3 regions of the Streptomyces sp. NPDC002133 genome follow, and region 1 is predicted to be linked to each of the others. Evidence: riboswitches for the same ligand, from Rfam matches in the RefSeq annotation. Region 1 holds a riboswitch; each other region holds the start of a gene.
What was found. Region 1 has a riboswitch for cobalamin ahead of ABT078_RS28175 (ribonucleoside-diphosphate reductase subunit alpha). Riboswitches for the same ligand answer to the same signal wherever they lie in the genome.
Positions count from the first base shown of each region.

Region 2: another riboswitch for cobalamin. It lies ahead of ABT078_RS08445 (cobalamin biosynthesis protein); the one in region 1 lies ahead of ABT078_RS28175 (ribonucleoside-diphosphate reductase subunit alpha).
Region 3: another riboswitch for cobalamin. It lies ahead of ABT078_RS18765 (acyl-CoA thioesterase); the one in region 1 lies ahead of ABT078_RS28175 (ribonucleoside-diphosphate reductase subunit alpha).

Region 1 covers NZ_JBEOXF010000037.1:27,904-35,755, reverse strand. The annotation lists gene ABT078_RS28195 (GntR family transcriptional regulator) at 1-453, shown strand, start outside; gene ABT078_RS28190 (DUF3311 domain-containing protein) at 754-1,008, shown strand; gene mctP (monocarboxylate uptake permease MctP) at 1,005-2,630, shown strand; gene ABT078_RS28180 (GNAT family N-acetyltransferase) at 2,764-3,276, shown strand; cobalamin riboswitch at 3,319-3,443, shown strand; gene ABT078_RS28175 (ribonucleoside-diphosphate reductase subunit alpha) at 3,575-5,953, shown strand; gene ABT078_RS28170 (ribonucleotide-diphosphate reductase subunit beta) at 5,953-7,020, shown strand; gene ABT078_RS28165 (hypothetical protein) at 6,975-7,214, opposite strand; gene ABT078_RS28160 (helix-turn-helix domain-containing protein) at 7,297-7,852, shown strand, end outside.
Region 2 covers NZ_JBEOXF010000005.1:62,419-70,270, forward strand. The annotation lists gene ABT078_RS08420 (hypothetical protein) at 1-344, opposite strand, end outside; gene ABT078_RS08425 (alpha/beta hydrolase) at 479-1,606, opposite strand; gene ABT078_RS08430 (class II aldolase/adducin family protein) at 1,793-2,527, opposite strand; gene ABT078_RS08435 (inorganic phosphate transporter) at 2,794-4,017, shown strand; gene ABT078_RS08440 (hypothetical protein) at 4,034-4,264, shown strand; cobalamin riboswitch at 4,401-4,540, shown strand; gene ABT078_RS08445 (cobalamin biosynthesis protein) at 4,572-5,531, shown strand; gene ABT078_RS08450 (cobyric acid synthase) at 5,528-7,036, shown strand; gene ABT078_RS08455 (putative cobaltochelatase) at 7,266-7,852, shown strand, end outside.
Region 3 covers NZ_JBEOXF010000017.1:34,500-42,351, reverse strand. The annotation lists gene ABT078_RS18800 (restriction endonuclease) at 1-376, shown strand, start outside; gene ABT078_RS18795 (hypothetical protein) at 443-1,159, opposite strand; gene ABT078_RS18790 (helix-turn-helix domain-containing protein) at 1,532-1,960, shown strand; gene crcB (fluoride efflux transporter CrcB) at 2,324-2,698, opposite strand; gene ABT078_RS18780 (DUF190 domain-containing protein) at 2,695-3,042, opposite strand; gene crcB (fluoride efflux transporter CrcB) at 3,039-3,521, opposite strand; partial or broken gene ABT078_RS18770 (transposase) at 4,393-4,646, opposite strand; cobalamin riboswitch at 4,854-5,072, shown strand; gene ABT078_RS18765 (acyl-CoA thioesterase) at 5,226-5,600, shown strand; gene ABT078_RS18760 (hypothetical protein) at 5,710-5,928, shown strand; gene ABT078_RS18755 (DUF6207 family protein) at 6,191-6,382, opposite strand; gene ABT078_RS18750 (NAD-dependent protein deacetylase) at 6,722-7,633, opposite strand.

The DNA.
Region 1 (7,852 bases):
GGCCTGGAGCCCACCTCTCAACTACTGGACATCGGATACGTCACGGCCGACGACACACTGGCCGGCCTGCTGGACATCTCGCCGGGCGGCCGGGTGCTGCGGATCGAGCGGCTGCGGCTGGCGAGCGGCGAGCCGATGGCGATCGAGACGACCCATCTGTCGGCAAAGCGCTTCCCCGCGCTGCGGCGGTCGCTGGTCAAGTACACGTCGCTGTACACGGCGCTGGCCGAGGTGTACGACGTCCATCTGGCGGAGGCCGAGGAGACGATCGAGACCTCGCTGGCCACGCCCCGCGAGGCGGGACTGCTCGGTACGGACGTGGGCCTGCCGATGCTGATGCTGTCCCGGCACTCCCTGGACAGGAACGGCGAGCCGGTGGAGTGGGTGCGGTCGGTGTACCGCGGCGACCGGTACAAGTTCGTCGCGAGGCTGAAGCGGCCCGAGTCGGACTGAGGGCCGGGGAGTCCGGGGGCCGGCCTCCGGAAACAGCACAGCGCCGCGCGGCCGCGGCGGCCGGAGACGGACCGGCCGGGCCCCGGGTCCCCCGGGAGGCGGCCGAACGGTCCGGATGAGCGGTTGAGCGGTCGGAATCAGCCGCCGAGCGGTTGAATTCGGCCGCTGAGCGGCCGCCCCGTGCCGCTGGGCGATTACTGCGTCCGTTATTCGGACAAGGGTTCCATCAAGCGGAACCGTCGCCTAGATTTCGTGCGCGTTACATCAGCGCAGCTGATCAGCGACGGGACGGAGCCGCTCATGCCCGAAGTACCCGAACACAGAAAACCGATCGTCACGCCGGTACGGACGGTCGTGGCCCTCTGCCTGATCGCGCCGTTCGTCGCGATGCTCTGGGTCGGCTCGTACGCGAAGGTCGAACCCACGTTCGCCGGGATGCCGTTCTTCTACTGGTACCAGATGCTCTGGGTCGTCGTCTCGACGGCGCTGACGATGGTGGCCTACGTGCTGTGGCAGCGTGACCAGCGCGCCCGCAAGGAAGGTGCGTCGAAGTGAACGACGGCGTGAACGGCGTCGCACTCGCCGTCTTCATCTTCTTCTTCCTGGCCGTCACGGTCATGGGCTTCCTCGCGTCGCGCTGGCGCAGGGCCGAGAACGAGAACAGCCTGGACGAATGGGGCCTCGGCGGCCGCTCGTTCGGCACCTGGGTGACCTGGTTCCTGCTGGGCGGTGACCTCTACACCGCGTACACCTTCGTCGCCGTACCCGCGGCGATCTACGCGGCGGGCGCGGCGGGCTTCTTCGCGGTGCCGTACACGATCCTCGTCTACCCGCTGATCTTCACCTTCCTGCCGCGGCTGTGGTCCGTGTCGCACAAGCACGGCTATGTGACGACGTCCGACTTCGTGCGCGGGCGCTTCGGCTCGAAGGGGCTGTCGCTGGCGGTCGCGGTGACCGGCATCCTCGCGACGATGCCGTACATCGCGCTGCAGCTCGTCGGCATCCAGGCCGTGCTGGACGTCATGGGCGTCGGCGGCGGCGAGAACACGAACTGGTTCATCAAGGACCTGCCGCTGCTGATCGCCTTCGGTGTGCTGGCGGCGTACACGTACTCGTCCGGGCTGCGGGCGCCGGCGCTGATCGCCTTCGTCAAGGACACGCTGATCTACATCGTGATCGCGGTCGCGATCATCTACATCCCGATCAAGCTCGGCGGTTTCGACGACATCTTCGCCAAGGCGGGCGACGCGTACGCGCAGATCAACCCTGCGACGGACAAGCCGCGAGGCGCGCTGGTGCCCGGGGAGCTGGGCCAGTGGGGTTACGCCACGCTGGCGCTCGGCTCGGCGCTCGCGCTCTTCATGTATCCGCACTCGATCACGGCGACGCTGTCCTCGCGCAGCCGTGAGGTGATCAGGCGCAACACGACGATCCTGCCGCTGTACTCGCTGATGCTGGGGCTGCTGGCGCTGCTCGGCTTCATGGCGATCGCTGCCGGGGTGAAGGTGACCAACGGTCAGCTCGCCATCCCGCAGCTGTTCGAGAACATGTTCCCCGACTGGTTCGCGGGTGTGGCCTTCGCGGCCATCGGCATCGGCGCGCTGGTGCCGGCAGCGATCATGTCGATCGCCGCGGCGAATCTCTTCACGCGGAACATCTACAAGGACTTCCTGAAGCCGGACGCGACACCTGCGCAGGAGACCAAGGTGTCGAAGCTGGTGTCGCTGCTGGTGAAGGTGGGTGCGCTGGCCTTCGTCCTGACAATGGACAAGACGGTCGCCATCAACTTCCAGCTGCTGGGCGGCATCTGGATCCTGCAGACCTTCCCGGCGCTGGTCGGCGGCCTCTTCACACGGTGGTTCCACCGCTGGGCGCTGATCGCGGGCTGGGCGGCCGGCATGCTGTACGGCACGATGGCGGCGTACGGGGTCGCGAGCCCCACGCAGAAGCACTTCGGTGGGTCGTCGGCGGAGATTCCCGGGATCGGGGAGATCGGCTACATCGGTCTGACGGCCTTTGTGCTGAACGTGGTGGTCACGGTCGTCCTGACGTTCGTGCTGCGTGCGGTGAAGGCGCCAGACGGGGTCGACGAGACGTCCCCGGAGGACTACACGGCGGACGCGGGGGACGCGGGTGTGAAGGCGGAGCTCCCCACGGTCGGCGCGAGCACGCACTGACCCACGGAAAGCTCTCGTCCGCGATCGGCGCAGGCTCGGTGAGCCTGCGCCGATCGCCGTCTCACGGCGGGGGCCTCTACGCGCGCCCGTGCGCGCCCGGGCCGACGTCGTCGCCGTGAGGAAGACTGCCGGCATGGACTTCATCATCAGGCGCGCGGAGCCCGCCGAGTACGAGACGCTCGGGGCGATCACGGCGGAGGCGTACCTCGGGGACGGGCTGCTCGACTTCGGGGAGGACGACGAGTACCTGCACACCTTGCGGGACGTGGCGGCGCGCGTCGAGGACGCCGAGGTACTGGTCGCCGTTGAGGCGCAGGGACGGGTGCTGGGCGGGGTGACCTTCGTCGTGTCCGGCGGCCCGTGGGCCGACATCGCCCGCGAGGGCGAGGCCGAGTTCCGGATGCTCGCCGTGGCCAGGGAGGGCCGCGGCAAGGGCGCCGGCGAGGCGCTCGTCCGGGCGTGCGTCGACCGGGCACTGGTCACCGACGGGTGCGTGCGGCTCGTCCTGTCCACGCAGCCCTCGATGCACACCGCGCACCGCATCTACGAGCGCCTGGGCTTCGTACGGACCCCCGAGCGGGACTGGGAGCCGGTCCCCGGGCTGGCCCTGCTGACGTACGCCCTGGAGCTCCGTCCGACGCCGTGACACAACATGTGGTGGGTGACGCAACTCCCCGCCCCCACATGTATGCTCATGCTCGCTGTCGCCGCAGGGGAATCCGGTGCGAACCCGGAACTGTCCCGCAATGGTGTGCCGGCGCGCATGTGTGCGCGCCTGCGAGTCCAAGGACCTGCCGACGGTGCGCCCGGACCGTCCGGCCCGGGTGCCCAAACGTCCGGGCCTCGCGGAAAAGGCCGGTGGACGCGGCGCACCTGCCCCCACAGGCGTGCGCCCGTGCCCCGAGCGCCCCGCCGGCCCCGAGCCGAGCGAGGGAGAGCACCCCGTGACCATCGCGCCGCCCGATCCTGCTTCAGTGCAGCGTGCAGACAAAGCCGATGGGCCAGGCACCGCGCTGCTGCGGACCCTGACCGGCCTCACCGCCGACCTCCCCGACACCGACCCGGGCCGGGTCGCCGCCGCCGCGCTCCGCGGCCGGCAGGCGGGCTCGGACGAGGCCGAGCTGCGGGATCTCGCGACCGAGGCGGCCGCGGGGCTGATCTCCGAGGACCCGGCGTACTCGCGGCTCGCGGCCCGGCTGCTGAGCCTCACCATCACGGAGGAGGCGACCTCACAGGGGGCGACCGCCTTCTCCGACTCCATCGCCGTGGGCCACCGCGAGGGCCTGATCGCAGACCGGACCGCCGCGTTCGTACGCACCCACTCCGCCCGGCTCGACGCGCTGATCGACGGCGCCGCGGACGACCGCTTCGGCTACTTCGGTCTGCGCACTCTCTACAGCCGCTACCTCCTGCGGCACCCGATCGCACGCAAGGTCATCGAGACGCCGCAGCAGTTCATGCTGCGCGTGGCCACCGGGCTCGCCGAGGACGACTCGGTCCGCGCCCTCGACGAAGTCGCCGCGCTCTACGGGCTGATGAGCCGGCTCGACTATCTGCCCTCGTCCCCCACGCTCTTCAACTCCGGCACCCGCCACCCGCAGATGTCGTCGTGCTATCTGCTGGATTCCCCGCTCGACGAGCTCGACTCCATCTACGACCGCTACCACCAGGTCGCGCGGCTCTCGAAGCACGCGGGCGGCATCGGCCTCTCGTACTCCCGTATCCGCTCCCGCGGTTCGCTGATCCGCGGCACCAACGGCCACTCCAACGGCATCGTGCCGTTCCTGCGGACCCTCGACTCGTCGGTCGCCGCCGTGAACCAGGGCGGCCGCCGCAAGGGCGCGGCCTGCGTCTACCTGGAGACCTGGCACGCGGACATCGAGGAGTTCCTGGAACTGCGCGACAACACGGGCGAGGAGGCGCGCCGTACGCACAACCTCAACCTCGCGCACTGGATCCCCGACGAGTTCATGCGCCGGGTGAACGGGGACGCCGACTGGTCCCTCTTCTCCCCGGCCGATGTGCCCGACCTCGTGGACCTGTGGGGCGACGACTTCGACGCCGCGTACCGGAAGGCGGAGTCGGCAGGCCTCGCCCGCAGGACCATTCCGGCACGCGACCTCTACGGCCGCATGATGCGCACCCTCGCGCAGACCGGCAACGGCTGGATGACCTTCAAGGACGCCTCCAACCGGACCGCCAACCAGACCGCCGAGCCCGGCACGGTCGTGCACTCCTCCAACCTCTGCACCGAGATCATCGAGGTCACGAACGACGGCGAGACGGCCGTCTGCAACCTCGGCTCGGTCAACCTGGGCGCCTTCGTCACCCCGGCCGGTGACATCGACTGGGAGCGGCTCGACGAGACCGTCCGCACGGCCGTGACCTTCCTCGATCGGGTCGTCGACATCAACTTCTACCCGACCGAGCAGGCGGGCCGCTCCAACGCCAGGTGGCGCCCGGTGGGCCTCGGCGCGATGGGCCTCCAGGACGTCTTCTTCAAGCTCCGGCTGCCCTTCGACTCGGCGGAGGCGAGGGCCCTCTCCACGCGCCTCTCCGAGCGGATCATGCTGGCGGCGTACGAGGCGTCGTGCGAACTCGCCGAGCGCAACGGCCCGCTGCCCGCCTGGGAGCGGACGCGCGCCGCGCGCGGAGTGCTGCACCCCGACCACTACGACGTCGAGCTCACCTGGCCCGAGCGCTGGGCGGCGCTGCGCGGGCGGATCGCGACCAGCGGCATGCGCAACTCCCTCCTCCTCGCGATCGCGCCGACCGCGACCATCGCTTCGATCGCGGGCGTGTACGAGTGCATCGAGCCCCAGGTCTCCAATCTCTTCAAGCGCGAGACGCTGTCCGGTGAGTTCCTGCAGGTCAACTCCTATCTGGTGGACGACCTGAAGAAGCTCGGCGTCTGGGACGCGCAGACCCGGGAGGCGCTGCGCGACTCCAGCGGCTCGGTGCAGGGCCTCAACTGGATCCCGGCGGACGTGCGGGAGCTGTACCGCACGGCGTGGGAGATCCCGCAGCGCGGCCTGATCGACATGGCCGCGGCCCGCACCCCGTTCCTGGACCAGTCGCAGTCGCTGAACCTCTTCATGGAGACGCCGACCATCGGCAAGCTCAGCTCGATGTACGCGTACGCCTGGAAGCAGGGCCTGAAGACGACGTACTACCTGCGCTCCCGCCCGGCGACCCGCATCGCCCGCGCCGCATCCGGCGCGAAGCCGGTGGCCACCACCGTCCCCCAGCAGCAGGCCGCCCCCGACGCCGACGCGATCGCCTGCTCCCTTGAGAACCCCGAGTCCTGCGAGGCCTGCCAGTAATGTCCCACCCGTCGCCCGCCCCCCACCCCTCGACGACGGCGCTTCGCGCCGACACCTCCCGGATTCCGAAGAATCTGCTGGACCCGGGCTTCGAACTGACGCTCCGTCCGATGCGCTACCCGGACTTCTACGAGCGCTACCGGGACGCCATCAAGAACACCTGGACCGTGGAGGAGGTCGACCTCCACTCCGACGTCGCCGACCTCGCCAAGCTCTCGCCCGGCGAGCAGCACATGATCGGCCGGCTCGTGGCCTTCTTCGCGACCGGCGACTCGATCGTCGCGAACAACCTCGTGCTGACGCTCTACAAGCACATCAACTCCCCCGAGGCGCGGTTGTATCTCTCCCGCCAGCTCTTCGAGGAGGCCGTGCACGTCCAGTTCTATCTGACGCTGCTGGACACCTACCTTCCCGACCCGGAGGACCGCACGGCAGCTTTCGCCGCCGTCGAGAACATCCCTTCGATCCGCGAGAAGGCGCAGTTCTGCTTCCGGTGGATGGACTCGGTCGAGACGATCGACCGCCTGGAGACCAGGGCCGACCGCCGCCGCTTCCTGCTGAACCTGATCTGCTTCGCGGCGTGCATCGAGGGGCTGTTCTTCTACGGCGCCTTCGCCTACGTGTACTGGTTCCGCTCCCGCGGCCTGCTGCACGGTCTCGCCACCGGAACGAACTGGGTGTTCCGGGACGAGACGATGCACATGAACTTCGCCTTCGAGGTCGTGGACACGGTCCGCAAGGAGGAGCCGGAGCTCTTCGACGACGAACTCCGGCAGCAGGTCACCGACATGCTGAAGGAGGCGGTGGAGGCGGAGCTGCAGTTCGGGCGCGATCTGTGCGGTGACGGCCTGCCGGGCATGAACACCGAGTCGATGCGCGAGTACCTGGAGTGCGTCGCCGACCAGCGGCTCACCCGGCTCGGCTTCGCCCCGGTCTACGGCTCGCAGAATCCGTTCTCCTTCATGGAGCTCCAGGGCGTCCAGGAGCTGACGAACTTCTTCGAGCGCCGGCCGTCCGCGTATCAGGTGGCGGTCGAGGGCTCCGTCGACCTGGACGCGGACTTCTGACGGTTCTGCCGGACACATGCGGGCGGGGGCCCGGACCGGGTGACGGTCCGGGCCCCCGCCCGCTCCGCGTCCCGGTGCTCCGCCTCACGCAGCCCGCGGTCGATGGCGCGGTCCCTTGCGTACCCGATGAGCGACGGAAGGCCGACGAACACGAGCATCCCGACGATGACGAGGTAGGTGAGGAATGTGTTCATGCCCTCCACTCTCGCCTTCGGGCTCCCGGAATATCAGTGGCAGGACTGTCGGCAACCATCGAATTACTGCCACACTGGATCCATGCTGAAGAACGTGGCAGCCGTCCTGCTCGACGGCGTACACCCCTTCGAGCTCGGAGTCCTCTGTGAGGTCTTCGGCCTCGACCGCAGCGACGACGGACTCCCGGTCCACGACTTCGCCGTGGCCTCGGCGGAGGGGCCGCAACTGCGAACCCACGCCGGTTTCACGCTGGCCGTGGAGCACGGGCTCGACCGGCTGGCGGAGGCCGATCTGATCGCCGTGCCGACCGGGAGCAACTACACGGAGCGTGAGTACCCGCAGGAGCTGCTGGAGGCGCTGCGCGCGGCCGTCGACCGGGGTGCGCGGGTGCTCTCCGTGTGCACCGGGGCCTTCGTGCTGGGGGCCGCGGGGCTGCTCGACGGCCGGCACTGCACCACTCACTGGCGCCATGCGGCCGCACTGGCCGACCGCTGTCCGCGGGCGCTCGTCGACCCCGATGTGCTGTACGTCGACGAAGGGCCGGTGATCACGTCGGCCGGCACCGCGGCCGCGATCGACGCCTGCCTGCATCTCGTGCGCAGTGAGTACGGCCCGGAGGTCGCCAACAAGATCGCCC
Region 2 (7,852 bases), on a different contig from region 1:
CCGGGGCGCGCGGTGGCGCCGTGGAGCTCGACGAGTCCGGCGAGCCGGGCGCGGTCCCAGCCGGCGCTCACCTGGTCCGGCGTCAACTCCAGCGCGTCCGCGGCCCGTTCCAGCGCGGCCGGGCCGACGGCGGCGTCGCGCACAGCCGCCGCCCAGCGGGCGACACGGACCGCGTCGGCGAGGACCTCGCGCGCCTGGCGGGCCAGTTCCGCGGCGGGCGGGGTGCCCTCGGGCGGGCGCGGAGCGGGGCGCGTACGCCGGTTCGACACGGCGCGGCGGGCCGTGACGGTGGGACGAGGGCGGACAAGACGGAGTCTGGAGTCGCGCAGGTTACGGGACGTCACGGGGGCAGTCTTCCCGTTGACGGCCCGAAAGCCCAAACGGAATCTGTGATCGCGCGGAACGGGCTTGCCGCGGGGCGGCTCCGGAGTCGCTCCGCCGCTGCTCGGAAGGTGCCGCGGGGCTGCGGGAATGGTTGCTAGACAAGGGGGGTGAGGAAGCGGCGGAGGGCCTCCTCGTAGCGGGCCGGGTCCACGTTCCACATGGCGCCGTGCGGAGCGTCGGGCACGGTCTGGAGGCTGACCAGGTCCGGGCGGCGGGCCGCGAGCTCCCGGGAAGGGCCCCAGGGCGCGAGTCTGTCGTCGGGGCCGTGGAAGATCTGCGTGGGGACGCGCAGGGCGTCCGGGTCGGCGGCCTCGCGCAGCCGGTCGCCGTGCAGCCCGGTGCGGCCCTGGGCCGCGCGCACGGCGAGCGGCAGCAGGAAGGACGGGGTGCGCCGGGCGGTGGCGAGAGCGCGCAGGGTGGCCTGCCAGTCGAGCACCGGGGAGTCGAGGACGAGCCCGGCGATGCGGTCGCGGTAGGAGGAGTTGGCGGCGGCGTGCAAAGCCATCGCGGCGCCGGTGGACCAGCCGTGCACGATCACGCGCTCGGCGCCGTTGCGCACGGCGTACCGGACGGCGGCGTCGAGGTCGCGCCACTCGGAGTCGCCGAGGTGGCCGAGGCCGTCCGGGGAGTCTGGCGCGCCGGGGTCGCCGCGGTAGGCGACGGCCAGCACGGGCAGCTGCCGGCCGACGAGGAAGGGCACGAGGTTCAGGGCGTGCTGCCGCGTGGCCCCCAGGCCGTGCACGGCGATGACCCAGGTGCTGCGGGGGCCGCGGACGAACCAGGCGGGCAGCGAGCCCAGTTCACCGGGAATGTCCACGTCCTCGTGGTCGATGCCGAGGGCGCTGCTCGGGGTGCCGCTGTGCACCTGCGGGGTGAGCCGCACCTTGGTGCCGATGTCGAGGCTGCCGTGCCCGACGCTCTCCAGCCGGCGCACGACGGTGTCCGCGGCGTGCGGTACGTCCTCGAGGACGGGACCGACGACCGCGTGCACATCCGTGCCGGTGAGTCCGTACGTACCGGGCCGAAGCGAGACGAGGCTGCGGGTGAGGGTGATACGGCCCGGCCCCGTGGCGTGGACGGTGAGCCGGGGCTCACCTGGCAAGGGCCGTCCGGGCGTCACCTTGAGTGCGGCGTCGCTGGCGTAACGGCCGGCCGCGAACGTGGCCGCACCGAGACCTATGAGGGTGGTGACGGCCGCTGCCGTCGCTGTAACCGGGCGCACTGCTCCAGTGTCGGTACGTCACCGCAGTGCTGCCACTGGACAGGGCACGACGGGTGACGCTCCCGTGCGATCAGCGTGGTCCGCGCACTCGGCGGGAGCGGGGTGCACAGCGCCGCCGGAGACGCGGCGCGGCCGGAGACGCGGCGCGGGGCCAGGCGGCCGGAGGGAGCCGCGTACGCGGCGCTGTCAGCGGGACTGGCCGTAGGTCCGGAGCTTGTCGCGCACCTCGTCGAGCTGGGCGGGCGAGAGCAGGGACGGCTCCCGGCCGGGGACGGAGCTCGCGGTGAGCCAGACCCGGCACATCCACTCCAGCTGGGCCGTCCGGTCGTATGCCTGGTCGAGCGAGGCTCCGTACGTGACGGTCCCGTGGTTCCGGAGGAGACAGCCCGTGCGGTCCGTGAGGGCCCGGAGCATGTTCGAGGCCAGCTCGTCCGTCCCGTAGAGGGCGTACGGGGCGACACGGACGGGGCCGCCGAGGGCCGCAGCCATGTAGTGGATCAGCGGCAGCTCGGTGACCAGGGTGGAGACGGCGGTGGCGTGCACGGCATGGGTGTGCACGACGGCCGTCGCGTCCGTGGCGCGGTAGATCTCCAGATGCAGCGGCAGCTCGCTGGTGGGGGTGAGCTCGCCGAGCAGCTGCCGCCCGTCGAGGCCGACGGCGACGGGGGCATGCGCGCCGAGCCGGTCGTAGGGCACTCCGCTCGGGGTGACCAGGACCAGCTCGCCGTCGTCCGTGGAGACCCGTACGGAGACATTGCCCGAGGTCCCGACGACGAGTCCGTCCACCGCGGTTCTGAGGGCGGTGGCCACGAGGTCCGCCCAGGCGTGCCCGACCACGTCCTGCCGCTGGTCCTGCCGCTGCTCGCGTCGCTGGTCGTTCCGCTGGTCCCGCCCCGGTGCCTGTCCCTGCTGCCTGGTCATGCGGTGATCCTTTCAGGGCATGCGACGCGAGCAGCGGCAGGAGCCCTCCGAGCGGCCGGGAGTGACCAGGATCTCCTCGGCGGATCGGCGGCCCGGCTGCTCGCCCGCGAAACGCTGCAATGGACCGGTTTCTTCCACTCCTTCCCTTTGCAGGCGGAGTGGGCACATCCCCTTGGGACACCGCACCGCCCGCCTCAGTTCACCTTCCGTTCATCCAGGTTGCCTACGGTCGGCGAGCCACTGACATCCAAAAGAAGCCTGGGTAAATGGAAAACATCACGCTTCTGCTCGGGATCGTGATCGTCACCGCTCTCGTGTTCGATTTCACGAACGGTTTCCACGACACAGCCAACGCGATGGCGACGACCATCTCGACAGGCGCGCTCAAGCCCAAGACGGCGGTGGCCATGTCCGCCGTGCTGAATCTTGTCGGCGCATTCCTGTCCGTTGAGGTCGCCAAGACGATCTCCGGCGGGATCATCAACGAAGAAGGCATACGCACCGAAGTGATCTTCGCGGCGCTCGTCGGCGCCATTCTGTGGAACCTCTTCACCTGGCTGCTGGGCCTGCCGTCCAGCTCCTCGCACGCACTCTTCGGCGGTCTCATCGGCGCCGCCGTGATGTCCGCCGGTTTCTCCGCCGTCAACGGCGGGACCATCGTCACCAAGGTCCTGATCCCGGCCGTCGCCGCGCCGCTCGTGGCGGGCCTCGCGGCGCTCTTCGCGACGAAGCTGACGTACAGGATCGGCGCCAAGGCCGACGACAAGGCCACGTCCAAGGGCTTCCGCGCCGGCCAGATCGCCTCGGCCGGACTCGTCTCCCTCGCCCACGGCACCAACGACGCGCAGAAGACCATGGGTGTCATCACCCTGGCCCTGGTCACCGGCGGCGTCCTCGCCCCCGGCTCGAACCCCCCGATGTGGGTCATCGTTTCCGCCGGTGTGGCGATCGCCCTCGGTACGTACCTGGGCGGCTGGCGCATCATCCGCACCATGGGCAAGGGCCTGACCGATCTCCAGCCGCAGCAGGGCTTCGCCGCCCAGACCAGCGCCGCGACGGTGATCCTGGCCTCCTCGCACCTCGGCTTCTCGCTCTCCACCACCCAGTCCTGCTCCGGCGCCGTGATGGGCGCGGGCCTCGGCCGCAAGGGCGGCGTGGTCCGCTGGTCCACCGCCACCCGGATGTTCGTCGCCTGGGGTCTGACACTGCCGGCCGCCGCGGCCGTGGGCGCCGCCGCCGAGTTCCTGGCCGGCCAGGGCGCCTGGGGCATCGCCGCCGTCGCGCTGCTGCTGATCGCGGGCTCGGGTGTGATCTGGTCGCTCTCGCGCCGCAAGCCGGTCGACCACACCAATGTCACCGACGACGAGACCGGCGCGAACGGCACCGAGGCCGGGGCCGGTTCGCTGGACGGTCTCAAGGTCACCATCCCCGCGCCGGCCGCTCCCGCGGCCGGCGGTGAGCCCGCCCCCGCACCCGCCGCCACGGTGTAAGGAAGTAACGAACAGCATGAAGATCGACTGGGCAGCTCTCGGCTCCGTCTTCGGCGTGAGCCTCGTCGTCACCGTCGCCCTGGTGGGCCTGTTCACCCTGGGCATCGTGGGCCTCGCCAAGCAGCAAGCCGCCTCCGCGCAGGGTGGTTCGGGCGGTTCCGCGGCCCTCGCCCGCACGGGCGCCTACGCCTGCTTCGCGCTGTGCGCCGGGGCCGTGGCGTACGGGATCCATCTGATCGTCGTCTGACAGCCGGCGCATTCTCGTCACAGGGGCCGGACACACCTTCGAGTGCGTCCGGCCCCTGTCGTACGTCGGACTCGCGGCAGGACACCGCTGTGGGACTGCGCACACTGTCCCGCCGCAGGTCAAGGGCGAGTTGACGGGTGTTCGCGGCCGTGGTGGACTTCCGGAGCCATTTACGGCGGCAGCAGAGGAAGCCGGTGCGAATCCGGCGCGGTCCCGCCACTGTCACGGGTGCACTCCACTCCCGGAGCCAGGAACTCTCACCGCCGGTCACGTCGAGCCAGGGCGCGGACCCTGAGTGAGGACGAACATGCGTGCAGAGCGGACCTTTGCATGCGGTGCAGCTGCCGGACTCGCCGGCGACCTGCTCTTCGGCGATCCGCGCCGAGGACATCCGGTCGCCGCGTTCGGCCGGGCCGCCGCTGCCGTCGAACGGGTGCTGTGGCGCGACCACCGCGGCTGGGGCGCCGTGCACACCGTCGTGTGCGCCGGGGGCGCGATCGCGGCGGGTGCGCTGGCCGCTGCTTCCGTGCGCCGTTCCCGTACGGCGTCCATCGCGCTGACCGCCGCGGCCACCTGGGCCGTCGTCGGCGGTACGTCGCTGGGGCGGGAGGCCCGGGCGATCGGCGGGGCGCTGGCGGCCGGCGACATCGAGGTCGCCCGGGAGCGGCTGCCGCATCTGTGCGGGCGCGACCCTCAAGCGCTGGACGGCCCAGGGATCGCCCGCGCGGTCGTCGAGTCCGTCGCCGAGAACACCTCCGACGCCGTCGTCGGCGCACTCGTGTGGGGTGCGCTCGGCGGAGTTCCCGGGCTGGTGGGCTTCCGTGCCGTGAACACGCTGGACGCGATGGTGGGTCACAAGTCGCCACGCCACCGCCGGTACGGCTGGGCCTCGGCGCGGCTCGACGACGCCGCCGGCTGGCCTGGCGCCCGCCTCACCGCCGCACTCGCGGTGCTCGCCGGCGGCGACCCCCGCGGTGCCGTACGGGCCTGGCGCGCCGACGCCGCGAAGCACCCGAGCCCCAACGCGGGCCCGGTGGAGGCGTCGTTCGCGGGGGCGCTCGGCGTACGGCTCGGCGGCACGCTGTCGTACGCCGGACGGGTCGAGCACCGCCCCGTGCTCAACAGCGGCGGCCGGGCCGTCGAGGTCACGGACATCGAGCGTGCGGTGCGGCTGTCGAGGCGCGTGGGGCTGCTGGCACTCGTGGCGTGCGCGGGCGCGCGGGCGGCCGCCGGGGCCCTGAAGGGGATGAAGGGGAGGCGTGCATGAGCGGGCGCGGACTGCTGGTCGCCGGAACCACGTCGGACGCCGGCAAGAGCGTCGTCACGGCCGGGATCTGCCGGTGGCTGGTGCGCCAGGGCGTGAAGGTCGCGCCTTTCAAGGGACAGAACATGTCCCTCAACTCCTTTGTGACCCGCGAGGGTGCGGAGATCGGCCGGGCGCAGGCCATGCAGGCGCAGGCGGCGCGCGTGGAGCCGTCGGCGCTGATGAACCCGGTGCTGCTGAAACCCGGCAGCGACCGCTCCAGCCAGGTCGTCCTGATGGGCAGGCCGGTGGGCGAACTGAGCGCGCGCGGCTACCACGGGGGCAGGCAGCAGGCACTCTTCGAGCCGGTCATGGAGTGCCTGGAGAAGTTGCGGAGCACGTACGACGCCGTCATCTGCGAGGGCGCGGGCAGCCCCGCCGAGATCAACCTGCGCCGCACCGACATCGTCAACATGGGCATCGCACGGGCCGCGCGTTTCCCGGTGCTGGTGGTCGGGGACATCGACCGGGGCGGGGTCTTCGCGCAGTTCTTCGGTACGACGGCGCTGCTCGCCCGGGAGGACCAGGAGCTGATCGCGGGCTACCTCGTCAACAAGTTCCGGGGCGATGTGACGCTGCTGGAACCGGGGTTGGACATGCTGCACGGGCTGACCGGCCGGCGGACGTACGGCGTCCTGCCGTACGCGCACGGCCTCGGCATCGACGAGGAGGACGGGCTGCGCGTGTCCCTGCGGGGCGCGGTCAGGGAGTCCGTGGTCGCCCCGCCGGCCGGTGAGGACGTGCTGCGGGTCGCGGTGTGCGCGGTGCCTCTGATGTCCAACTTCACCGACGTGGACGCGCTGGCTGCCGAACCCGGCGTGGTCGTGCGCTTCGTGGACCGCGCCGAGGAGTTGGTGGACGCCGACCTGGTGGTCGTGCCCGGAACGCGCGGTACCGTCCGCGCGCTGGAGTGGCTGCGCGAGCGGGGCATCGCCGACGCGCTGGTGCGCCGTGCGGTGGACGGCCGCCCCGTGCTCGGCATCTGCGGCGGCTTCCAGCTGCTCGGCGAACACATCGACGACGAGGTCGAGTCGCGTGCCGGCTCCGTGGCGGGGCTCGGACTGCTGCCGGTGCGGGTGCGGTTCGCACGCGAGAAGACCCTCGCCCGGCCGGTCGGTCAGGCGCTGGGCGAACGGGTCGACGGGTACGAGATCCACCACGGCGTCGCCGAAGTGCTGGACGGTGAACCCTTCCTCGACGGGTGCAGGGTCGGGGCGGTGTGGGGGACGCACTGGCACGGGTCGCTGGAGAGCGACGGCTTCCGGCGGGCGTTCCTGCGGGTCGTCGCTGCGGCGGCGGGACGACGCTTCGTCCCGGCACCGGACACGAGCTTCGGGGAGCTGCGCGAGGAGCAACTGGACCGGCTGGGCGATCTGATCGCGGAACACGCGGACACGGACGCGCTCCTGCGCCTGATCGAGGGCGGTGCGCCCGCGGACCTCCCCTTCATCGCGCCGGGCGCGCCGTGAGGCGCGGGACGGGCGCGACGCGAGTGCGCGGGACGCTCCCGGACGCCTGCGACGGGCTCATCTCCCCGCCCCGCCCGTTCCGCCCGACCGGATCCGAAGGAGCCCGTCCGGCCCTCGATGAGCGGGGTCGCGGGGGCGCAGGCCCCGTGTACGTGCAAGGCAATCGCCCTCGGCAGGGCAACGGCGAGCCGCGCAGTCGGCGCGGCTTCAGCGAAGGAGTGATCGGGCGATGACCTCCCCCTATCCGTTCACCGCGATCGTCGGGATGGACGACCTGCGGCTGGCCCTGCTGCTCAACGCGGTGAGTCCGGCGGTCGGCGGTGTGCTCGTGCGCGGTGAGAAGGGCACGGCCAAGTCGACTGCCGTACGGGCACTCGCGGCGCTCATGCCGGATGTGGACGTGGTCGCCGGGTGCCGGTTCTCGTGTGCGCCGGGGGCGCCCGATCCCGGGTGTCCGGACGGGCCGCACGAGGCTGCGCCCGGTACGGCGCGGCCGGCGCGGATGGTCGAGCTGCCCGTCGGGGCCTCGGAGGACCGGCTGGTCGGAGCGCTCGACATCGAACGGGCGCTCGCGGAGGGCGTAAAGGCGTTCGAGCCCGGCCTGCTCGCGGACGCGCACCGGGGCATCCTGTACGTCGACGAGGTCAACCTGCTCCACGACCACCTGGTGGATCTCCTGCTGGACGCCGCTGCCATGGGTGCGTCGTACGTGGAGCGCGAGGGCGTGTCCGTACGGCATGCCGCCCGCTTCCTGCTCGTCGGGACGATGAATCCCGAAGAGGGCGAACTGCGGCCGCAGTTGCTGGACCGGTTCGG
Region 3 (7,852 bases), on a different contig from region 1:
AGGCGGCCTGATCGTCCTGCAGGCCAAGCACACCAAAGTCGGCGGCAAGGTCGGCTCGCACGTGATGCACCAGGTGAAGGGCGCCGCCGGCCCCGTCCACCGAGTCGACGTCGCGGTCGTCGTCACCAACGGCTCCTTCACCCGCGACGCCAAAATTTGGGGAGACCGCCACCAGGTCCACTGGGTCGACCGCGACTGGCTGCGTACCTGGGCCAGGAATGGAACCCCGCTCCATGACCTGCTGCGCCTGCCCGACCGGCCGGCCGGGCGAACGACCCGCCTGCGCAAGGTACGTCCGCTACCGGCTGACCATCAGCCCGAGCAAGGTGCCGGGCACGACGACGGACCTCCCGGAGAAGCCCTGGCCGCCGGTTAGGGCCTGCTCGGTCGACCATGTGCTCACCAGGCCGGGCCGCAGCGTACGGGTCCGTCGGCTGCAGGTTCAGACGGTGGGTGCCTGGTAGAGGCCGCGCCCGGCGCGGTGCGCGCGGGAGGTGGCGATGAGGCGGTCGAGGGTGCTGCGGACGGTGTTGATGCCGCCAGTGGTGTCGCTGCGGCCGAGGGCCTCGGCCACGTCCCTGGCGCGCAGCGGGGCGTCGGCATTGCGGGCCAGGACGGCCATCACCTGCTCGGTGAGACTGCCGGTGTCCTGAACGGTGTCCGAGGGCGTGGTGCCTGGCGACTGCTTGGTCTTCTTCGCTGTCTTGGCAGGGGCGGGCTTTGTCGCCGGGCGGCGCTTGGCCGGCTTGTCGGCAGGCTTGGGTGCGGCCCTCTTCGTGGTGCCGGCGTTGGTCTTGCGGGCCTTGCGCTGGGTTGTTGTCTTCTGCGGTGCCACCGCGGGCTCGTCGGTCGCAGCAGTTTCGACGGTGGCCGGTTCGGGTTCCGGGTTCGTCTCGGTGGCAGCGGCAGGTTCGTTCGAGGCTGAGGCTGCTTCGGCGCTAGCAGGTGCAGGAGTCTCGGCGGCGCGGGGCTGCGGGATCGTAGTGGCTGACAGGGCGCTCAACGCCGTCAAGGCGCCGCGGACCGATTCCAGACGCTCCGAAACGGCAGCAAGCTCCTCCTGGAGTGCCTGCTGGTGCTTCTCGAGCTCTGGAAGCTCCTCCTGGAGCAGGGCAGTTGTTGCTTCCATACTGTTCGCTGCGGAGGCTGCCGTTGTCATGATGTGCTCCTGGGAAGTGGGGGGCGGGCATTTGGGACATGCTCGCTGTTGTGATTGCAGAGTACGGCTGTTGCAGGGCGGATTGCACATCGCTTCGTCCGGCCCGCTGGGAGCTGGAGCGCCCGCGGTCCGCCGGCGTGGGACGTTTTCACTTGTGAATGTGGTCGGTTGGGGCCTTGGCCGTACCGGGTGACAACGTGCGCGCGGAGGTGACGGATGGTGCCGACGGGCCTCGGGAGGGCGGACGTGAAGCGTTCGACAGGCCAGATGCTGGACTGGACCAATCAGTCACCCCAGTGTCCTGAACGACATGATGGGGTACTTTCCCGACATGACGCCTTGTTCGCTGCCGAAGTCCCCGGCACTCGGGTCGTGGCACTGCTGCAACCCCCGCAGTCGACCTTCCCGCTGGCCTGCGCGACCGAGGTGTTCGGCGACCACGGCCCGGCGATCCCCGCCCGCTACGCGTACGACTCACTGGCCCCGCTGCTGGAGTGGCTTGCCGGGCGGCTGGACCAGTCGGTCAGCGTCGCCGAGATGGCGGTCCGCTCCCAGGTGTCGGCCCGCACGCTGACCAGGCGTTTCACCGAACAACTGGGCATCAGTCCCGGACGCTGGCTGCTGGACCGGCGGATCGCCGCCACCCGGGCGCTGCTGGAGGAGACCGACCTGCCGGTGGAGACCATCGCGCGTCGGGGCGGCCTTTCCTCGGCCGTCAACCTGCGACGGCGCTTCCACGAGGCCCTGCGCACCACGCCCGCCGCCTACCGGCGCGCCTTCCGCGTGGACGAGGCCGGGTAGGGAGCTCGAGTCCGACCTGGTCCTCCTCATCGGGGTACCGCCGTCGTTCTGTCACAGCTGATCAATACCCCTGGCATGGACCCGACCGCCACGAGATCATCGAACCTGGTCCACGCCGCGACGTAGAAAGCCGGACAGTTGGGGGATTCCCCCATCGAACGCTTTCTTGGGGCCGCCGCGGTGCAGCGGCGCAGGACCTGCTCGGCCTCGGCGGTGCCCAGGCGCAGGGCGGTGGCATACTCTCGATCTGGTGGTACTGCTGGCGGATCAGGGCCAGTTGATCGTCTTGATGGACAGCACGGGCGTGAGGTGGGGCCAGTTGTCGTCCTTCCCGGCCGCTGGCCGGCAAAGTTGCCGAGGCGCTCAGCCCCACATCGACTGGGCGAGTGAGAGGCCGATGAAGATCGCGCCCATGCCGGCGATGACGCTGGCGATCACGTTGGCCGCGGCATAGAACTTCGCTCCGGTCTGTGCCAGCCGCAGTGTCTCGTAGGAGAAGGTGGAGTAGGTGGTCAGCGCGCCGCAGAGCCCGGTGCCGATCAGCAGTTGCATCGATTGCGAGGCTGCCCCGTAGGTGACGGCGCCTGTCAGTGCGCCCAGCACCAGGCAACCCGCCACGTTCACGGTGAACGTGCCCCAGGGAAAGACCGTGTCATGTCGCTTCTGGACCGCCAAGTCGGTCAGATAGCGCAGCGAGGCACCGACCGCCCCGCCGATGATGACCAGAAGCCAGTTCATTTCTTCTTGTCCCTGCCGACGTAGCGCACGACCTCGCAGTCTTCGAGGGTGACCAGCCCCTCTGTGACCAGTTCGTCCAGCTGGGGCAGAAACGCGCGGCTCCGTTCGTCGCTGTCGACGATCAGGATCGCGACCGACAGGTCCTGGCTGAGGGACAGCAACCGGCTGGTGTGGATCAGCGACGAGGCGCCGAACCCCTCTACCCCGCGGAACACGGAGGCTCCGGCCAGTCCGGCCTTGTGAGCCCGGTGGACGATCTCGGTGTAGAGCGGCTTGTGGTGCCACGTGTCGCACTCCTCGACAAAGATCGTCATGCGCAGTGCGCGGCCTGTCAGTGCGGTCATGCGTGCCTCCATGCCAGTGTGCGGCGCGTCAGCCACACCGCGATCCATACCGCCGCCAGTGCCACCAGCGGCGTCAGCCCCAGATAGACGAGCCCCGCGTTTGCCTGGTCGCCGTCAACCAGTCGCTCGACCTCGGCCGCGTACGTCGAGAAGGTGGTGAACCCGCCCAGGACGCCGGTGCCGAAGAACGGGCGCACCAGCCGGTGCGCCGCCCACACCTCGCTGATCACCACCATGAATACGCCGATCAGCGCGCAGCCCAGGGCGTTGACCCCGAGTGTGGTCCAGGGGAAATCGTGGGCCGCGACCGGCCAGATCAGCGAGGCTGCGTAGCGGGCCGAGGTGCCTATCGCCCCGCCGAGCGCCACGACGGCGACGATCGGCCCTTGGGTCCGCAGCAGATCGCGCCGCCGCGCGGCCCTGGACAGGCGGCTATGGGTTGCCTCAGCCGTGGCCGGGGAGGAGCGCGGGGGCTTCATGAACGTACGTCTCCTACTCGCCGCGGCGCCCGGGCATACGGGCCCTGCCGATCGCAAGTAGGGACTGTTGGCGGCGCCCTGGCCGCGGTTTGGGTACGGCAAGCCCCACTGCCGTGCGGCAGCCGCATCGGCTGCCGTAGACACCAGGGTAGCGGGTCGCGCGACATCGCTGAGGGCTGACCGGACTGCGTCCGGCGAAGGCACGCACCACCGTGATGAGCGCCGACCAGCCTCACGGGTTTCCTCGAGCATACGCCGCCCCGGACCTGGCCTCACCTGCACAGCGTGGCACCTGGTGCCGTTGCCGGAACGGTTCGTGCTGAGGGTCCGCGCTTCGCCTCCCGCGGTCTTTGTGTGGCGGACAGGCCGGCGATTGTGCAGCGTGGTGAGCGGGGCCCGCGGGAGGTGGACGGCGTGGACTGTCACGATTCGGCTTCGCGAGTCGTCGTGGGTATCGACTGGTCGCCCTCGTCGCGGTCGGCGCTTCGTTGGGCGGTTCCCTATGCCGGTCTGATCGGGGCGACGGTGGAGACGGCGGTCTACGAGCTGCCGGGGAGAGCGGCTCGCCGGCTCCCGAGCTGGACCACGTCGATACGGAAGCTGCCTTGAGCGGTCTTGTCTCCGAGATCGGTCAAGTGCTCGGCTTGGAGGCAGCTACCCAGGTGAGAGAGCAGGTGTTGCGCGACGATCCGGCCGGGGTGCTGGTGGAAGAGTCGCACGGCGCGGAGGCGCTGGTCGTGGCAGCCGGGGCCGTCGCAACCTCGCCCGGCTGGTGTTCGGGTCGGTGGCCAGTACTGCGCGCTCCGGGCAAGCTGTCCCGTCGTTATCGTGCGACCCGATGTCACCGTACCGGCGGACCCTGCCGCCGGCCGATTCGGCCCACGGCGCCGGCGGCGGCTTGGACGGCACGCAAGATCCTCTCCCACGTGCCATCTGCGGACCACTTGGGATGCCGGTCATGGACCGTTTGCCATTCCCGAAGTGAGTTGACAGGTCTCGTCACGGCAGCCCGGTTCGCAGCCGGAAGAGAATCCCGTTGATCACGTGCCGGTGACAGTGCCAATGCCCGCCTCGGCCAATGTTCTTCGGCAGGCGTGGTTCCAGCACAACCCAGAACGTGAGCAGGGTTGTACAGGAGCCCTCTTGGGGAAGAGGGGGAGTGAACCACCCAAAATGGGCGTATGAGTGCGGTCTTCTGCGTATCTGTCAGGAACGGCTCTCCCTCGATCCGGTTGGGCGAATGCTGCTCAACCGCATTCGGGAGTCGCTGCTGGGGGTGCCGTCCGGGGATGCCGGTCGTCCGGCCGGGGACGATGTGCCGCCTGGTTGCGGCTACGCTGGCCGTGCAGCTGGTTCGCCCCGTCAGCCAGGCGGGTGCGTCGTAAGAGGGAACCCGGTGGGAATCCGGGACTGCCCCGCAGCGGTGAGCGGGAACGACCGCCGTCATCAGCACTGGACCTGACCGGGTCTGGGAAGCGACGGCCAGTAGGAGTCTGCCCCCGGCAGAACGTGCCCGTGAGTCCGAAGACCTGCCACTGCCCGTACGCAGCTGGTGCGTGCGGTGAGCCGGGCGGCCTTCGTTGGCTGTGCCGCCGGGCCGCTTCCCGTGACTCGCGAAGGAGAGTTGACGTGGCCGATACCACTGCCACCCTGCACGTTGTCACCAAGGTCCCTGCCGATTCCCGGGTGACGCTCGCCCACATCATGAGTGAGCACGACACCAACCTGTACGGCACCATCCACGGTGGCGTGGTGATGAAGCTCATCGATGACGCGGCCGCGGCCGCCGCTGGGCGTCACGCCGACGGGCCCGCAGTGACCGTCTCGGTGGACCGGATGTCCTTCCTCGCCCCGGTCCGTGCCGGTGACCTTCTGAGCGTGCACGCCGAACTGGAGCGTGCGGGCCGGACCTCGATGACAGTGATCGTCCGGGTGACTGCCGAGCGGTGGAATGCTTCCGGGCCGGTCGCCGACGTGGCCACCGGGCAGCTGACGTTTGTCGCGATCGACGCCGACGGCCGACCGCGCCCCGTTCCGGCACTGCGGGACTCGGAGGCGCCGGCGGCGGACGGGGCCTGACCTGCCGGGGATGGCCCGGCATTCCGGGCCATCCCGATCAACGCACAGCACTCACCGCCCGTACGCCCTGGTGTGGTTGCTCGCTCAAGCTCGCAACTGTCGACGAGCGGTGGCCGATCAGGACCCGGCCGAGTGGCTGCCGCCGTATGAGGCGTACCGCTGCCAGTACCTGACCGACTGGGTCGCCACCAAAGTGCGCCGGCAGCTCGCCGTCGACGACCGCGAACGCGAATTCCTGACGCAGGGCACCGCGGGTTGTCCGAACACCCCGGTGCAGGTCACCTTCGCCCGTAACCACTGCGCACCCGAGCGGTCGTGGGCACGCTGACGGTCCTCAGAGCGGGGAATGCCGACGTGGTCGCCTGCGTTGTGCTGGGCGTGGTTGTGAAGGGGAATGTGTCCCCGGGCCTCACCTATTGCCTGCAGGGACGATCGTTCGGCTGAAGCCCTGCAGTGCCTTTCGCCGCGTAGGCGACCGCCCTTCACGATCACACTCACGTGCATCCCCAGCCCGGCACGCACCGGGCTGGGGATGACAGCTCGGCCGGCGGCTCGCAGGCCTGATGTCCGACGCGGCCGGCGGGCCGGCCCTACGCGTCGGCGTCCTTGTGCAGGTCCAGGAAGAAGCGCAGCGGCTCCCGGGTCGTCCGGTCCGTCGGAGCGATCGCGCACCGCGCGGCGAGCAGCTGCTGGACCGTGAAGGCGGTCGCGTCATCGGCGGCCGCGACCTCCACCACCGCCCGGCCCGCCCGCGGCACGTGCGCCCTGCTGATCTGCCTCATGCCCGGCACCACCCGTCGGAGCACGGCAGGAGTTCTCCGGTCCGGGCACTGTCACCCGATCGGGGTGCCGGGGCACATGCTGCTCAGTCGCGCGTGTGACGACGTGTACGGTCGGCCCCGCCGCTCCCGCGCCCGGGCCGGGCGGCTGGCACAGCGGGCGGCCCCGCTGCCGTACTTGGGTCTTGCGCCGGCAACGGGAACATGGGTCGATCTTGTCACCAGGGCACACCGGTGCGGACGGATCGGGCTCTGTGTCGCGGGTGGAGGCCGGCTTGGCCTTGCGGCTCTACATCGCTCCAATGGGCTGGTGCGGTGAACGCCGATGACGCCCCACCACCGTCACGATCTCACCCTGGGCGCCGCCGGGCCGTCGATGGGGATGCCCAGCCGATCGGCCACGGTGGTGAGGGCGGTTCCCAGCGGGAGCGCGACCCGGGTGAGGGCGTGCCGGTCGCCCCGGGTCGGATCGCGGTTGACGATCAGCACAGGTTTCCCGGCCTGGCCCGCCTGGCGGACGAACCGGAGCCCTGACATCACCGTCAGTGAGGATCCCAGGACCAGTAGCGAGGCCGCCTCGTGGACCAGCGTGCGGCAGTGCTCGACGCGCGGCGGCGGAACGGTTTCGCCGAAGAACACCACGTCCGGTTTGAGGATGCCGTCGCAGACCGTGCAGGGCATCACGCGGAAGTCGCCGATCTGTTCGTCGGTGAGGTCGGCGTCACCGTCCGGGTTGATCGCGGCGGCCACCGGCTCGAAGCCCGCATTGGCTTCCTCCAGCCGCTGGGCGAGTTCGCGGCGCGGGCTGAAGGTGCCGCAGGAGAGGCAGATGACCCGGTCCAGGCTTCCGTGGAGATCCACGACGCCCTCGCTGCCGGCGGCCTGGTGCAGGCCGTCGACGTTTTGGGTGATCACGCCCGAGAGCAGGCCGTGCCGCGCGAACGCGGCCACGGCCCGGTGCCCGGCGTTGGGGCGGGCGCGGCCGAAGGTGCGCCAGCCGAGGTGGCTGCGCGCCCAGTATCGGCGCCGGGCCTGGGCGCTGGTGGTGAAGTCCTGGTAGGTCATCGGGGTGTGCCGACTCAGGCTCCCGCCCTCGCCCCGGTAGTCGGGGATGCCCGACTCCGTGGAGATGCCCGCCCCGCTGAGCACCAGCACACCGCCGGTGCTCAGCGCGTCGGCGACCGGCTCCAGATCCGTGGTGCCGGGCGGCAGGTCCTCGGTAGGGGTCCAGCTCAGAGTGGGGCGCATGCGCATGCCGCCAGGGTACGGAACAGGCTGCCTTCCGTCGTTCACGGTAGGCCGGGCGTAGCCAAGCGTGGCGGGGCACGGCGGCTCGCACAGGGCGCGACGCCGCTGGAGGGGCCTACGCCGACTTCATGGACGAACCCGGCGGACTGTCCCGCCTGGAGCGCCGGATCGCCGAGCTGCCGCCGTGCCCCGAGTGGCGCATGGAACGCGTGTGGCTGCCGGACT